3 regions of the Marinobacter fonticola genome follow, and region 1 is predicted to be linked to each of the others. Evidence: riboswitches for the same ligand, from Rfam matches in the RefSeq annotation. Region 1 holds a riboswitch; each other region holds the start of a gene.
The links. Region 1 has a riboswitch for cobalamin ahead of FXO11_RS09180 (CbtB domain-containing protein). Riboswitches for the same ligand answer to the same signal wherever they lie in the genome.
Positions count from the first base shown of each region.

Region 2: it holds a riboswitch for cobalamin, as region 1 does, so the genes downstream of both, FXO11_RS03050 (TonB-dependent receptor domain-containing protein) here and FXO11_RS09180 (CbtB domain-containing protein) in region 1, are expected to answer to the same signal.
Region 3: it holds a riboswitch for cobalamin, as region 1 does, so the genes downstream of both, FXO11_RS19185 (ABC transporter substrate-binding protein) here and FXO11_RS09180 (CbtB domain-containing protein) in region 1, are expected to answer to the same signal.

Region 1 is NZ_CP043042.1:2,065,336-2,070,764, reverse strand. It holds partial or broken gene FXO11_RS20425 (ATP-binding protein) at 1-550, opposite strand, end outside; gene FXO11_RS09185 (CbtA family protein) at 534-1,361, opposite strand; gene FXO11_RS09180 (CbtB domain-containing protein) at 1,455-1,646, opposite strand; cobalamin riboswitch at 1,681-1,893, opposite strand; gene bluB (5,6-dimethylbenzimidazole synthase) at 1,932-2,633, opposite strand; gene FXO11_RS09170 (cobyric acid synthase) at 2,630-4,114, opposite strand; gene cobD (threonine-phosphate decarboxylase CobD) at 4,130-5,167, opposite strand; gene cbiB (adenosylcobinamide-phosphate synthase CbiB) at 5,176-5,429, opposite strand, start outside.
Region 2 is NZ_CP043042.1:697,928-703,356, forward strand. It holds gene FXO11_RS03035 (type IV pilus twitching motility protein PilT) at 1-962, shown strand, start outside; gene FXO11_RS03040 (PilT/PilU family type 4a pilus ATPase) at 1,145-2,266, shown strand; gene FXO11_RS03045 (OmpP1/FadL family transporter) at 2,500-3,903, shown strand; cobalamin riboswitch at 4,250-4,450, shown strand; gene FXO11_RS03050 (TonB-dependent receptor domain-containing protein) at 4,625-5,429, shown strand, end outside.
Region 3 is NZ_CP043042.1:4,306,444-4,311,872, forward strand. It holds gene FXO11_RS19170 (SelT/SelW/SelH family protein) at 1-219, opposite strand, end outside; gene FXO11_RS19175 (putative bifunctional diguanylate cyclase/phosphodiesterase) at 568-2,460, opposite strand; gene FXO11_RS19180 (heme NO-binding domain-containing protein) at 2,453-3,016, opposite strand; cobalamin riboswitch at 3,475-3,676, shown strand; gene FXO11_RS19185 (ABC transporter substrate-binding protein) at 3,816-4,832, shown strand; gene FXO11_RS19190 (FecCD family ABC transporter permease) at 4,829-5,429, shown strand, end outside.

The DNA.
Region 1 (5,429 bases):
GCTCGGACGCCGGCATGGTTTTACCCAACTCGACACAAAGGCCGAAACGGTCCAATAACTGGGGGCGCAATTCGCCTTCGTCCGGGTTCATGGTGCCAATCAAGCTGAAACGGGCTGGGTGGGTATGGCTCAGCCCGTCCCGCTCCACCACGTTGACCCCGCGGGCGGCGGCATCGAGCAGCAAGTCCACCAGGCTGTCCGGCAACAGGTTGACTTCGTCGACATAGAGCACGCCACCATCGGCGTTGGCCAGCAATCCCGGTTGGAAAACGGCTTCCTGTTCAGACAGCACCTGCTGCAGGTTCAGGCTCCCCACGAGCCTGTCTTCACTCGTTCCCAGAGGCATATTGACGAAGGGTGGACGTTGACCCTGACTGCTAGCCGGGAGGACGTCGGCCAGTCCCCGCGCCAGCGTTGATTTGGCGCTGCCGCGCGGGCCGGAAATCAGGACGCCGCCGATACGCGGATTGATGGCGTTCAGCACCAGCGCTGTCTTGAGCGATTCGAGCCCGACAATGGCTGCAAACGGAAACTCAGGCTGCAACTTCATCACGTTGCTCCGGAGATGCATCGTAGAGGCGCTTCAACGCCAGCACGCAGAATAGACCCGCCATTAGCCAGAACACCAAATTGGTCATGCCGGATGCCCAGATGAATTCATGGTGCAGCTCGTTTAACGCGGCAACGGCTTCCGGGTCCGGATGAGAGAACAATGGACCGTCCGGGTGTGCGGGCACCACCAGATAAGGCAGTACGAGGCATGGCACGCCTACCAGCTTTATCCAACCCCGCGCCAGGAACAGCAGGGCAAACCCGGCCAACACCATTGATACCGTAAACGCCCACCAAAGCTGACGCGCTTCGAGCGGCGCGGCGGCGGTTCCCGGTATTTCCGGCGGCAGGCCGATCGATGGCGCCACGAAGACGGCCAGGTAGCCAAGGCCCCCAAGCAAAAGACCGCGCGTGGGCGTCAGGGCCAGCTTGCCCCGCTCGCGCAATTGCGCCATAACCACCAGCATTACGGCCGCAAAGCCTATGCCGGCGAATATATTGGATAGCGCCGTGTAGAAGGTGCGTTCGGCGCCGTCGGCGGGTGCCCAATCGTCGCCACCATGGTGGTGACCGGTGGCGCTCTCGTGGCGCTGATGGTCGTCATGCTGGTGGCTGTGATGCTGGTAGTCAGCCTGGTGATGATCAGGTTGCTCGCCATGAGTGCCGGCGTCGGGCGCAGATGCTTCGACGACCTCATACTGTTCTGCATCGAGCAGGATGGGGGTAACGCCGACTGCCTGAACGGCGGTGACGATCAGACCCAGGGCAACGCCAATTAAACAGGCACTGAGAATCAAGGAACGGAACATTGGTTTCCCTCCGAATACGGTGTATTGGAACCGCGACAACCGCCATTGCGCATTCAACACGCGCCATGGCCCGATGGTCAGTCGATCAATACTTTAGTGGCAGGGAAACACGAAGCCATGCCGGGTATCGTGAGCCGCATTGTGGGCCACGTTCATCGGCAAAAAGCCCACTGCAAACAGGATCACAACGCCGAATAGCAGCACTGCGCCGTGCGGGGCCAGGGAAGAAACTTTGGAGGACGAGACGGAAGCCCGCTCGCTTGAGGGAGAACTGATGACAGACATGTTTTGCTCCTCGGTGCCCGCCGCACCGTTATCGGATTGAACGAAATAACAGGCCGGTCTTCGGGCTCAAAGGGGATTCAGCGCTGGGCTGAATCATCGTCTACACCTTCCCGGCTTGCGCCAGTGGTATCCGCAGACTACGCCTTTATTACCGATGCGGGGGCAGCGATGGAATCGGCCTTAAGGCCACACCATACTTCCCGATTATCCCCTGGACTTCAGGGGCACCTGTCCGTAACGAAGCCATCCTAATCCATTGATTGAAGGGTAGCAACGCTGTCGATGTTATTTGATCAAGGGCGCCAAGCCGTCGCCCGGCTCCAGGGCCTTGCCCCAGACATTGCGATGAACCAGCTCGCTCAAAGGTAGCCGGCTCCGCCAGCCTTTGGCCTGCAGTTCTGGCTGGGCGAGGAACTCGCTGACGTATCCCATACACAGGTAGGCTAACGGGTACACGTCTTGCGGAAGCTCCAGAACCTGCGCCAGTTCGTGTTGATCGAGAATGCTCACCCAGCCCACACCGATGCCCTCCGCCCGGGCCGCAAGCCACAGGTTCTGCACCGCCAGGCACGTGCTGAACAGGTCCGTTTCCACGATGGTGTTGCGCCCAAGCACATTCGGACCGCCACGGCTTCGGTCGCAGGTGATACAGAGGTTCATGGGGCTTTCAACGATGCCCTGAAGCTTGAGGCTACGGTAGGTTTCACCGCGCTCTCCCGGGTAGTTCTGCGCTGCCCGTTCGTTTTCCCGCTCGAAGATCCCGAGTACCCTGCGCCGCACCTCCACGCTGTCGATCACCAGGAAGTCCCAGGGCTGCATGAAACCCACCGATGGCGCGTGGTGAGCGGCCTCCAGAAGCCGGGCCAGAACCTCCGCCGGAATCGGATCCGGCAGGAACTGGGAGCGGACGTCCCGGCGCTCGTGGATGGCTCGATACAGGCCTTGTTTCTCCTGCTCGGTGAACGCATTCCGATTGTCGTTGCTCATGTGTTCGTCCTACCCACCCTATCCTCCAGACCCAGTACGCGACGGAGCCAAGCTGTATCCAGTGTTTGCTCGATATGGTCGGCCAGTCGATCCAGCTGGGTTTGCCGGTGTTGCGGGTAATCGACCGCAACCGATTCGGCGTTTTTCAAGCCCCAGGCGGTCAACAGCGCGCTGCACGCGTCGGGCCGGTCGAAAATCCCATGGACGTAGGTGCCCATCACCTGCCCATCTTCGCTGATCGCGCCATCGGCCCGTCCATTCAGGTCGATCAGCGGCCGCTGGAGTGCGGAACCGGTGGTAACGCCGTTGTGCATTTCGTAACCGGTCATTTCAACGCCACGATTATCCAAATGAAGCATCCCTTGCACATTCCGTAGCTGCTTGCCCGCGACCATCCGGGTTGTCATCGACAGCAGCGCCAATCCTTTCGTCGCCCCCGGGGCGCTTTCCAGGCCGTCCGGGTCCGCGACCGTATCCCCCAGCATCTGGAAACCGCCGCAAATACCGAAAACATGACCGCCGTATCGAAGATGGCGCTGAATCGCGGCAGGCCAGCCTTGGGCTTTGAGCCATTCCAGGTCGTGCCGCGTGTTCTTGCTGCCCGGCAGGATAATCACGTCCGCAGGTGGAATGTCACGCCCTACGGCAACGAACAAAAGCTCCACATTTGGATGCAGCCGCAAAGGATCAAAGTCGTTGTGGTTGCTGATGCGCGGCAGGCATGGCACGACGATCCGGAGACCCCCTTTGCCATTGACCCCGGTCAAACCCACACTGTCCTCGGCATCAAGCAAGAGCCCCTGGAGGTAGGACATCACGCCGACGACGGGCTTATGCGTTCGATCTTCCAGCCAGCGCAGCCCGGATTCCAGTAGCGCCGGATCTCCGCGAAACCGGTTGATCACAAACCCTGCAATGCGGTCGCGCTCGCTGGGCGACACCAGCTCCAGCGTGCCCACCAACTGAGCGAAGACACCGCCGCGATCAATATCGCCCACCAGCAACACCGGGCAATCGGCTGCTTCGGCAAAGCCCATATTGGCGATGTCATTGGCGCGAAGGTTGATTTCCGCCGGGCTCCCGGCGCCTTCGGCGATGATCACGTCATAGCGTTGGCTCAGTGACTGCCACGCGGCCATCACCGATTTCGATGCTTCGGCTTTGAAGGCGTGGTAATCCAGCGCATCCATATTGCCGTGAACGCGGCCACAAAGAATCACCTGCGCGCCTCGGTCACTCTGGGGTTTGAGCAAGACAGGATTCATATCGCTGTGGGGTTCCAGACCACAGGCCAGCGCCTGCAAAGCCGTGGACCGCCCTATCTCGCCGCCATCAACGGTAACGGCGCTGTTCAGGGCCATATTCTGCGGTTTGAACGGCGCCACCGAGACACCCTGGCGCGCCAGCCAGCGGCATAAGGCCGCCACCACGGTGCTTTTACCGGCATCGGACGTAGTGCCCTGGATCATCAATGTGGTCATGTGGCGTATCTTTCTTTAGCGTGATGAGGACGTTTGTGGGCATGGAACATGGGCCAAAGCGGCTTCCAACCGCAGCCATTGTGGTTCGTCGCCGGGTAGACCAAAGCGTAACGCAGCGGGATTGGAAAACCGACGAACCAGAATACCCTGCTGCGCCAGATGGTCGGCCACCGCATGTGCGCCGTCGAAAGCCACGTAACGGAACAAGGCCGTTCCTGAGACGGACGTTCCGAATGCTTGGAGGAGCGCGTCGAGGCGTGCCGCATCGCGACGGAGTCGCGCGCAAGTCTTCGTCTGCCAAGCGGTATCTGCCAGGGCCTGCTTCATCAGGAACCGTGCAGGATGGCTGATAGACCAGGGGCCAAGCTCAACCGCAAGCCGTGTCGTAACAGTGCTATCGCCCAGCACCGCTCCGGCGCGGACACCGGCGAGTCCAAAGAATTTGCCCAGGGATTTGAGGACCAGCAAGCCAGGACGATCACTTACCGGCGTCAAGCTATCATCGCGATCATCGGGCAACAGAAAAGCCTCGTCGACCACGAGCCACCCTCCCCGGGCCTGCAGCCGCTCGTGCCAGCCCAGTAGTTGCGAGCGTGCCCACTGGCGACCGGTGGGATTATTGGGGTTGATCCAAACCAACACATCCAACCCTTCCAGCCAGTCCTCTTCCTCGCTTGCCGTTAACGGGTCAATGGAAACTACGGTATGGCCGGCCTGCGACCAGCAACGCGCATGTTCTTCGTAAGCTGGATACGGTACCCCAACCCGGCAAGGCTTTCGCAACCGTGGCAAGGTTTGTATGGCGGCCTGGCTCCCCGCGACGGGTAAACATCCGGCTGTGGGCGGGGTGTCGCACCATGCCCGTACGGTGTCAACGAGGCCGTCGTCGTCTTCCGGCAAGCGTTGCCAGATGGAATCGGGAATCGTCGGGACCGGCCAACCTACCGGGTTGATCCCGGTGGATAGATCGAGCCATTTCTCACGCGGAATGTCCCATTGCCGGGCTGCTTCGCCTAACCGTCCACCGTGGTGTAGAGGTTGACCGGAATCCATTGCATCTCCTAAAGCACACTAAGCAAAGCCATGATGAAAAGCAGTAGCAACCACAAGCTAACACCCTTGTAGACCAGCTTGATCGCGGCGTTAATCGAAACCGGCGTCGCTACTGGCCCTTCGCCAAGCACGGGCCGTTGGCGCATGCCTTCGCTGTACGGTGCCGGGCCACCCAGAGTAACGCCCAGAGCACCGGCACCCGCCGCCATCACGGGACCGGCATTGGGACTCTCCCATTGGTGGCCCTGGGCTTGCCAGCACC
Region 2 (5,429 bases), 1.4 Mb from region 1:
CACCGATGATTCGTGTTGACGGCGATGTGCGGCGAATCAACCTGCCGCCGATGGAGCACAAAGAAGTCCATTCGCTCATTTACGACATCATGAACGATAAGCAGCGGAAGGACTACGAAGAATTCCTCGAGACCGACTTCTCCTTCGAAGTGCCGGGCGTGGCCCGCTTCCGGGTCAACGCCTTTAACCAGAATCGCGGCGCCGGCGCCGTATTCCGGACGATCCCGTCCAAGGTCCTGACCATGGACGATCTGGGCATGGGGCAGGTCTTCAAGGACGTGTCTTCGGTACCCCGCGGGCTGGTGCTGGTCACCGGACCGACCGGTTCCGGTAAGTCCACGACCCTGGCGGCGATGCTCGACTACATCAACGACAGCCGTTACGAGCACGTCCTCACCATCGAAGACCCCATCGAATTTGTGCACGAATCCAAGAAGTGTCTGGTTAACCAGCGGGAAGTTCACCGCGACACGCTTGGGTTCAACGAGGCCCTGCGTTCGGCCCTGCGGGAAGACCCCGACATTATCCTGGTGGGTGAGCTGCGGGACCTGGAGACTATTCGTCTGGCCCTGACCGCGGCGGAAACCGGTCACCTGGTCTTCGGCACCTTGCATACCACGTCCGCTGCCAAAACCATCGACCGTATCGTCGACGTCTTCCCGGCGGAAGAAAAGTCCATGGTCCGCTCGATGCTGTCCGAATCGCTACAGGCAGTTGTCTCCCAGACGCTGATGAAAAAAGTCGGTGGCGGCCGGGTGGCGGCTCACGAGATTATGATCGGCACTTCGGCGATCCGGAACCTGATCCGGGAAGACAAAGTGGCGCAGATGTACTCGGCGATCCAGACCGGTGGTTCGATTGGGATGCAGACCCTCGACCAATGCCTCCAGCGTATGCTCCAGAAGGGCTTGATCACCCGTGAGGCGGCCCGATCCAAGGCGAAGATGCCAGACAACTTCTGAATCCGTTGAATTCCGGAAACGCGGATTCTGGAGGGCACTATCGCGGCACATGGATGTGCCGCCAAAATCGAAGGCGTAAGCCTTTGATTTTGCGAGCCGGGCTAAACCGCGTTTTGCCCGGTGACTCCGCGAAACGCCAGGGATGGCGTTTCAGGAAGGAAAACTACGTCACAGGTGAACCGATGGAATTTGAGAAACTGCTGCGGTTGATGGTGGAGAAAGGGGGCTCAGACCTCTTCATTACGGCCGGTGTGCCGCCCAGCATGAAGGTGAACGGTAAAGTGTTGCCGGTTACCAAGAACGCGCTTACGCCGGAGCAGACCCGGGAATTCGTCTACGGGGCGATGAACGATAAGCAGCGCGCCGAATTCGACGAAACCCACGAGAGCAACTTCGCGATCAGCGCCCGGGGCATTGGCCGGTTCCGTGTCAGCGCCTTCTTCCAGCGCAACCTGTGCGGCATGGTGCTACGCCGTATCGAGGTGAAGATTCCGCAGCTCGACGATCTGGGACTGCCCGATATCATCAAGGATTTGGCCATGACCAAGCGTGGCCTGATTATTTTCGTCGGCGCCACCGGAACCGGTAAGTCCACGTCGCTGGCGGCCATGATCGGCCACCGCAATCGCAACAGCCGTGGGCACATCATCTCGATCGAGGACCCGATTGAATTCGTCCACCAGCATCAGGGATGTATCGTGACCCAGCGTGAAGTGGGCATCGATACAGAGAACTTCGAGGTGGCGCTGAAAAACACGTTACGCCAAGCGCCCGATGTGATCTTGATCGGCGAGGTGCGAACCAAGCAAACCATGGAGTATTCCGTCCAGTTCGCCGAGACCGGCCACCTGTGTCTGGCCACCCTGCACGCGAACAACGCCAACCAGGCGCTGGATCGGATTATCCAGTTCTTCAACCCGGACCAGCACAACCAGATCTGGATGGACCTTTCTCTCAATCTCAGGGCTGTCGTCGCCCAGCAGTTGGTACCGACGCCGGACGGCAAGGGCCGTCGCGCGGTTATCGAAGTGCTGATCAACACGCCGCTGGTCCAGGATCTGATTCGAAAGGGGGAAGTTCACAAGCTCAAAGAATTGATGGCCAAATCGACCGAGATGGGCATGCAGACCTTTGACCAGGCGCTCTACCGGCTCTACGCTGAAGGTGCGATCACCTACGAAGATGCGCTGGCCCATGCGGATTCGGCCAACGACCTGCGTCTGATGATCAAACTGGGTGCCGATGCGGCCGGTTCTGATAAGCTTTCATCCACGGTCGACAAACTGTCGATCCAGGACGATTAGGAACAGGGGTCCGGGCGTTTGCCGGACCCTATTATTCTCCCTCCTCGCAGTGCGTCCTAATGCCCGAAAGGGTGTATACGGTCCGGCGCCACGTTCAATCTCCAGTTAGTCGAACACAAGCGATTGTAATAACTAACAATATGCAATCCGAATGGGTTGCCTTGGCATTTGAGGCCAGCGCTTGCTCGTGCGTATACTCGCATCCCTACGACTTTAGGCGGAGATCCAATAAAATGAGAAACAACAACACGTTGTCGCGCGCAATCCTCGCTTCAGTACTGTGTAGTCCCGGTGCCGTCATGGCTGGCGGCTTTGCGTTGAACGAGCAGAGTGCAAGCGCCATGGGCACAGCGAATGCCGGTACCGCAGCCAACCCCGAGAACGCCACCACGGTTTATTTTAATCCGGCGGGCATGAGCCAGCTTTCGGGCACGAATATCTCTTTCGGCGCCGCTGTACTGGATATCGACGCCGAAGCAAAAGAAGGTACGGCTACAGCCCGCAACGCCATTAATCAGCCGGTATCAGGCTCGAACGGCGGTGATATTGCCGATCCGGCGGTGCTGCCGAACTTCTTTATGACGCACGAAATCAACGACACCGTTGACGTCGGCTTCGGCATCCATGCGCCATACGGGCTCTCAGCGGATTACGAAGATGATTTCGTGGGCCGTTTCTTTGCCGATAAGACGGAGTTGACCGCTATCGCTTTTAGCCCTTCCATTGCCCTGAACAACGGCGAGGGGTTCTCTTTGGGTTTCGGCGTGAACGTACTCTACGCGGAAGGCCGTTTGACCAAGTTCCAGGATTACAGTGGCAATGAGGCGCAGTTGCGCCAGCTGGGCTATGCCGGACCCGCCTTGGAGCAAGGCTATTTCGATACCGAAGGCGACGACGTCGGCGTCACCTTTAGCTTCGGGTTGCTTTATGAACTGTCTGATCGCACCCAGATTGGCCTGTCCGGCCAGACCGGTACCGAGCTTGAGCTGGAAGGCGATTCAACGCTGACCAACGTGCCAAGTCCGTCGATCGGACCCGGTGGCGTCAATGTCAATATCGTTAATTTGCAGGAAGATGCGGTGGTGCCACTGGAAATCCCCGAGAGCCTGACCTTCGGCGTTCGCCATCGGTTGACCGACAGCGTGACTCTGCTGGCTGGCGCGACCTGGGCCAAATGGAGCCGTTTCGAAGCACTTGATATAGAAAGCGACCAGGGCGGTGGGCCGATCTCCGATATCGCTGAAGACAAGTACGGGCAGGAAAACATTATCGGCCACGTCTCCGAGAACTGGAAGGACACCTGGCAGGTGAACGTTGGCGCTATCTGGCAAGCCACCCCGGAGTGGGCCTTCAAAGCGGGCTACGCTTACGATGAGTCGCCCGTAAACGAGAACTTCCGCACCGCGCGTATTCCATCCGATGACCGTCAGTGGCTAACGCTAGGCACCCAATACGCCCACGCGCCGTCCGGCTGGACGGTGGACGTTGCGGGCGGTGTGCTGCTGTTTGACGATGTAGATGTCAACGAGCGGGAATACACTGTCGATGACGAGCCTGCCGAAGGCGCAGCCAGCTACTCGGCCACGTACGAGCTGAGTGCGTGGGGCGCCGCCGTGCAGGTCAGCAAGGCATTCTAACGATCTAGCGTCGCTGAATTTCTACGACAGGCAGGCCTCCGGGCCTGCCTGTCGCGTTTAAGGCGCTTAAAAATCCCTATTGGACTTCATCGGGGTATCACTCAGTGAACCGGCAAGACCATTTTGCGCCCGCGATAAGTAATAACCCGAGTTTTACCGCCATGGGCGGAAGCGGGTGTTCTCGCTGGTTTTCCGGGGGGGTGTAGGCACCGTTTTGGCGCAGCGCCTCGAAGCTCTGCAGTGACGTGCCGGCCTGATTGCTGCATTTTGCATTGACCGTTCGATGGTCAGAACCTAAAGTGCGCTCGTATTAAGATGACAGTTTTGTCATCGGGGGCTAAAAGTCCCCGTATAACCTGCAAGCGGTGCTCGCCCAGGCGAGTGAAACGGGAAACTGGTGCAAACCCAGTGCTGCCCCCGCAACGGTAAACAATGAACGGCAGTCAGCTTTGGCCACTGGGTATTTGCCTGGGAAGGCGCTGACGCCGGCATCTCTCTCGACGATGCCATTGTGAGCCCGGAGACCGGCCGCTTGCGACGCGTTTCATGCCCCGAGTTTTGTGCACAGACCAAGTGTCGTGCACCGAGAGGTATAGAGGCGTTGAAACGACATGCGGTGTAGCGGAGGGCTTCACCGGTGGCTTTCCTGCCGTGACACGCATCAGCTGCCGCACGTTCCTCTTCTCGCCGGGTTATTCGACTTCCGTTAAAGGGCGTACCCGTGAGAGTTTCCTCCAAATTTGCCTTCAGCTTGTTGGCGAGCTCAGTCTGTGCAGGGTTGCATGCCGAAACCTTGAATCCGTTGGTTGTGACGGCGACTCGCACGGTGCAGACCGTGGACGAGGCAAACGCCTCGGTGACCGTCATCAGTCGGGAGGACATTGACCGAAGTTCCGCAACAACCATCGAACAGATCATTCGCACGGTGCCAGGTGTGTCGGTAACGAGTACGGGTGGGCCGGGTAAACAGTCCAGCGTATTCATTCGCGGCGCCAATTCCGATCACGTGCTGGTGCTGGTCGATGGCGTCAAGATCGGTGGGGCGACGGCCGGCACCGCTCAACTGGAAAATATCCCGTTGGCACTGGTGGACCATATCGAAGTCGTTAAGGGTCCGCGCTCGAGTCTATATGGCTCTGAGGCCATTGGCGGGGTTATCCAGATATTCACGCGCCGTGGCACGGTGGAACCCGAGGTCATTTCCGAGGTCAGCGCAGGGAATAACGGAACGTCACGGCTCACTCAACATTTTGCGGGGGGCTCCGGTGACACGCGTTATAGTCTGTCGGCTTCGTTGTACGATACCGAGGGTGTGGATGCTCAGCCGGACGGTGTGCAAAATGATGCCGATGGTTTTGAGAGCAAATCGGTCGCGACCAGCCTGGATCGGCATGTCACCGATAACCTATTGCTGGGCCTGAACTTCATGCATGCGCAGGGAGAGAACGACTACGATGGTTCGCCGTCTTTTGGAGACCGGTATTGGAACAGGTTCGTTCAGCAGTCCGGCCGCGTGTTCGCTGACT
Region 3 (5,429 bases), 2.2 Mb from region 1:
CTGTTTGAGCTCGGTAATCTCCGGGAAGCGCCCCGCCTCCTTGCGCGACCAGACCCGTCGGCCATCCGCATGCACTTCGAAGATACCGCCGGTACCCGGTTTCAGCGTCAGCTCGCCGATCTCGTCCTCGAAGGTGGTCAATAGTTCCTGGGCCATCCAGGCTGATCGAAGCAACCAGCGGCATTGGGTACAGTAATGAATCTCGACGCGGCTCGACATGGGCATCCTGGTTCAAGTGCACTGTTTGGTTAATTCGCTGACTTAATGAGGCCCTGAGAATCTGGATAGCAAGGCGCGGTGGTAAAGGTGTGGTGGTTCCACATCGAGCCGCCGCAACGCCGCTAGCCAGATTCTCAGGGCCTCCCTCCGGGCGAACTTCTGAAGGCTTTGGATCTGCGTTACTGCTCTTTGACATGGAACCACCATGCCTGCAGACCAGCGCCTTGTCCAAAGCCTTCAGAAGCTCGCAGTAAGTCAGCGAATTAACCAAACAGTGCACTAGGGCGAATGGAGTACGCTATTTTCTCGTGATGGGAGCGCTCTGGCCAGCGCTTCATTCTGCTTACTTCATGGCAAGTTAGCGGCTTGCAACAACCCTCTTTGCGGCACCGTGCGTACCAGCTCGTCCACCGGCAGCGGCCTGCTGAACAGGAAACCCTGCCCCACCATGGCGCCCATGCCTAACAGGCAGCTCAACTCCAGCTCATTCTCGATGCCTTCCACCACCACGACCAGGTCGAGCCGTTCGCACAGCGTAATAATCATTTCCAGGATGACCCGTTTTTCTTCATCCCTATCGACGCCGGATACCAGCGTACGGTCGATCTTGAGTTGGTCCAGCGGCAGACTGCGAATGTAGCCGAGCGACGAGTATCCCGCCCCGAAATCGTCCAGGGCAACGGCGACGCCACGCTCACGCAACTGCGTCATCAGATTGATGGCGACCCGGGAATCGGCCATGACCGCGGTTTCCGTCAGTTCGATCTTGAGGCGATCAGGCGACACGCCAGCCTCGGAGAGCCGTCTCAGCAAATCATCGGCAAGCCTGGGGTCGTACAGTTGCACCGGTGAGAGATTGATACTTAGGGTGAACCTCTCACCGTAATTCTCGATCAGAGCCGGATCGTTGAAAAGGGGGATCGTCAGCTCGAGAATACGCTCGCTAAGCTCCCGGATCAGGCCCGTCTCCTCGGCGACAGGAATAAAAAGCGCCGGGGAGATTAATCCCCTATCCGGATGGCGGATCCGGGCAAGCGCTTCAAAGCCAGTCACCAGGCCCTGCTGCAGGTTCACCAACGGTTGGAGAAACGATTCCACCCAGCCATGACGAAGTGCACTGCGCAACAATTGCTCGGTATCGAGGCGCTCCAGATTCTCTTCACGCATTTCTTCCTGATAGATCAGAAAGCTTCCGCCGCCATGCTGACGGGCCTTGCGCATCAGCATACGGGTCGCCTGCAGCACCGATTCCGCCGACGCCAGCCCGCTCTCTCTGACCGGGATGGCGCCGACCACGGCCGAAAGCCAAATGCTGCGATCCTCGATGCTGAACGCGCTGTCGAATGCCCGTAATAGCTGCCGGGCGCGGGTACGAATGGCCCCGGCATCGTGGTCGTCGATCAGGATAGCCAACGTGGTATCGGCAAGACTGGTTATCAACTCGCCCTCGCGCACATTGTCCTGGACTCGCCGGCGTAGATCCCGCGAAAGCGCGGCGGTCTCATTCGCCGTTAGTGTCTCGCCGACCAACGCGACGTTTGTCAGAGACACCACGATAAGATCCAGGGGCTCGTTCGGCTGATGCGTCAATCGCTCACCGAGCACCAGCTCCAGATAACGTCCGTTGAAAAATCCGGTCACCGGATTAACGAACTTCTGACGGGTGATATCGGCCTGGGTACCGGACACCAGACGGGCTTTCCCGGACTCGGGATGACGTTCACAAATACCTCGCGCCACCACCCAGCGGTAGCCGCCCGCACCGTCGGATAGACGGCACTCGGCCCGGAAGCGATCGGTCCGGCCAGCGATGTGGTCGTCAAGCTGCTGGCGAAATGCCGCACGATCCGGCGCATAAATCATCGCCACCCAATCATCCAGAGTCAGCGCGTCACTTGAGTCCAGGCGCCCACACATTTCCCGCCATCGCTGGGAGACCTGCAAGCAGTCGGCAACCGGATCCCATTCCCAGACGCCATCGTTGGACCCTTTGATGATCAGGTCGAGCCGGCGCGTGCGATCAGCCACCCGCTCTTCGAGCTCGGTCTTGATCTGCTCGAGTTCGTCGATATTACGGCGCACGGACTCCAGGACGAAATTGGCCAATACGGACAACTTCTGCACGTCCATGTCTTCGGTTTCCGCGCTGACCTGGAAGTCGAACCGACCGTCGATCGCCTGGCAGAGCTGGTCGGCGATGCGGTTGATGTCGCGCCGTAGGCGCTTTTCCGATTCACTCACCGGACGACTCCACGCGCAGGCAGAACGTACAAAGCGGGTCGCCGCGTTTCTGGCATGACGTCACCTCGATGCTCCCGGTTTCACCGTACTCGTCGAGCAGGCGCTCGAACAGGGCCTCGTAAAGGCCGCATAGCCGGTTTGGCGAACGGTAGGTCACCCTCAGCGTATCACCGACTTCTTCCACGTTGAACTTGTCCCTGACCCGGTCCCGGCCTGGGGCGCTACGTAGGCTGGACGCCAGCGTGTCATGGACCCGGGGCTGGCGCTTGAGGAATTCCCGTGCCGAGGGGGACATCTGATAGAACATCGGGAACAGAGCCTTGGTTTCCTTGATGAACTGGTCGGCGTAGAGCCGGTAGAGCGCCTTTTCGTCGAGCCCGAAATACTCGCCGGTCGCCTCAATCAGGCGCAGGCATTCGGTGTCGGCGTAATCCGTATCTATGCGGAACGCACGCTCCGGCGGGACATCAGCCCGCCGACAGATCGCTTGCACTGCGTCGTCGCCACCGTGCCGGCGAATCAGGTCTACAAGGACCTTCTGGATCAAACCAATCATGAAAGCTGGATACTCCGGATACGGAATGGTCGGCAAAGCAATCCGTCGCCTTCGACAGGCTCTTGGCCCATCTTGGACGCCATTGTGCAGACTCGGACATCTAACGGGAATAGGTATACCACCAAAGGTTACCTAGCCAATCGATGCGGTGGATTGGGCGTGCTGGCCCCGGCCATACTTGTCCCTCACTGACGAGGCGTATATTCTCCCATCGTCGGTTTCCTTCGGGAACTAAGGAGCCTCTGAATAACTCCTGGATCGCCTCTGGCTTTTAGAGCCATCCACAATCAAGGCGCGACTTTGCAGGAAGGCTGGTTGCCTTTCAAAAAGTCGCAACGCGGAGTGTGGATGGCTCTAAAAGCCCCGAAGGGCGCGCTCTGAAGACTGCATCTGCCGCGTTGCGGCTCTTGGCAAGGACTACGGCCATTACCGGCGAGCCCCGCCTTGCAGCTACAGCCTTCAGAGCACGCAGAGGCGGTCCAGGAGTTATTCAGAGGCTCCCTAACAGGGAATTCGCCGCAGCCCTGCTGCGAACCGAAACTGCCCCCGCAACTGTAGACGGTGAGCCACGTCCTTCCATGCCACTGGGATACCATCCCGGGAAGGCTGGGCGAGCAACGACCCGTCAGTCAGGAGACCTGCCGACAAGACGTTTCATAACGCCGGGCGGGGTGTCCCGGGGGAAGGAAGGATGAGACTCGTTTCATCATTCGGCGCGCCCCCTGGACCGCCGCTTTGCCGACCAGCGCTTCCGGACTATTGGACCCCCGTTCAACCTTGATTGATCCGGAGTTCCACTATGCGCTTCCTTCGCCCCGCCCTGCTCGCGCTATGCGCGCTGCCAGGACCCCAGACCCTGGCCGATGCCACCGAGTACCCCGTTACTCTGACCAACTGCGGCGCCGCTGTCAGCTTCGAGGCCGCCCCCGAAAACACCGTCACCATCGGCCAGGCCGCCACAGAGATCCTTTACTCTCTGGGCGTGGGCAACACCGTTTCGGGTACCTCGGTCTGGTTCAATCCGGTGCTCCCTGAATTCGAGGCACTCAATGCGGGCATCGACCGGATCGCCGACAACGACCCCAGTTTTGAATCCGTGGTAAACCGGAAGCCGGACCTGGTGACCGTGCAGTACGAATGGCACGTCGGATCAACTGGAAGCGTCGCGACCCGCGAGCAGTTCCATGAACTGGGTATTTCGACCTACATCATGCCCGCGGACTGCGATACCAAGGACAACTCCACCGGCGGCGACGGGACCCGTGTGGCAGCTTTCTCCCCGGATTCGATTTACAAGGGCATCAACGAGCTGGCGGCCATCTACGATGTGCAGGACGCAGGCGCCGCACTCGTCGCCGACCTCAAGACGCGGGAAGCCGACGCTGCCGAACGTGCCGAAAACCTCGAGCTGCCAGGCGATCTTTCCGCGGTCTTCTGGTTCTCCTCCGCCGATCTGGAGATCGATCCCTACGTCGCCGGGCGTCTGGGCGCGCCGGGCTATATGATGGACAAGCTCGGCATCCGCAACGTGATCGAGTCCGACGAGGAATGGCCCACGGTGGGCTGGGAGTCCATCGCCAAGGCCGACCCGGACGTGATCGTCATCGCCCGGATGGACCGGCGCCGGTTCCCGGCCGACGATGTGGAAAAGAAACTGGCGTTCCTGCGCGACGACCCGGTGACCCGCCAGATGACGGCTGTCCGCGAAGGACGCATCGTACAAATGGACGCCCATGCCATGAGTGCCACTTTACGCACGATCTTTGGCCTTGAGGCACTCTCCGAGGCGCTGGCAAGCATGTCCTTCGACCGATGAATTCGACCGTGGCGCTACAGACGGTGGTGCGCTCCCGGCTGCGGTGGGTCTGGTTGCCGCCGTTGGTGCTGGTTAGCGCGCTGATCGCCGGTACCGCCATTGGCGAGACGCGGATTCCCATCGAAACCGTACTCAAAGTGCTCGCCAACCGGCTCTGGGATGCGGGCTACGCCGTGGACCGTATCGACGAGGGTATCGTCTGGAGCTACCGGTTCAGCCGCGCCATCGTGGCGGCGGCCTGCGGTGCCGGGCTGGCGCTTGCCGGCGTTGTGCTTCAGGCACTGCTGCGCAACCCCCTGGCCGATCCCTTCCTGATGGGTATTTCCGCTGGCGCGTCCACCGGCGCGGTTGCGGTGACCGTGGCGGGCATCGGCGCGGGGGCGTTTACGCTCTCTGCCGGCGCCTTCGCTGGCGCCGTCCTGGCCTTCGGCCTGGTTGTCCTGCTGGCCCACGCCGCGACCGGCGGCGCCGGCGGCCGCGGCCTACAGGCCGCCGGAGCGATTATCCTCGCCGGTATCGCAGGCTCGCAGCTGTTCAATGCCCTTACCGCGTTTATCATCGCCAAATCCGCCAATGCCGAACAGGCGCGCGGAATCA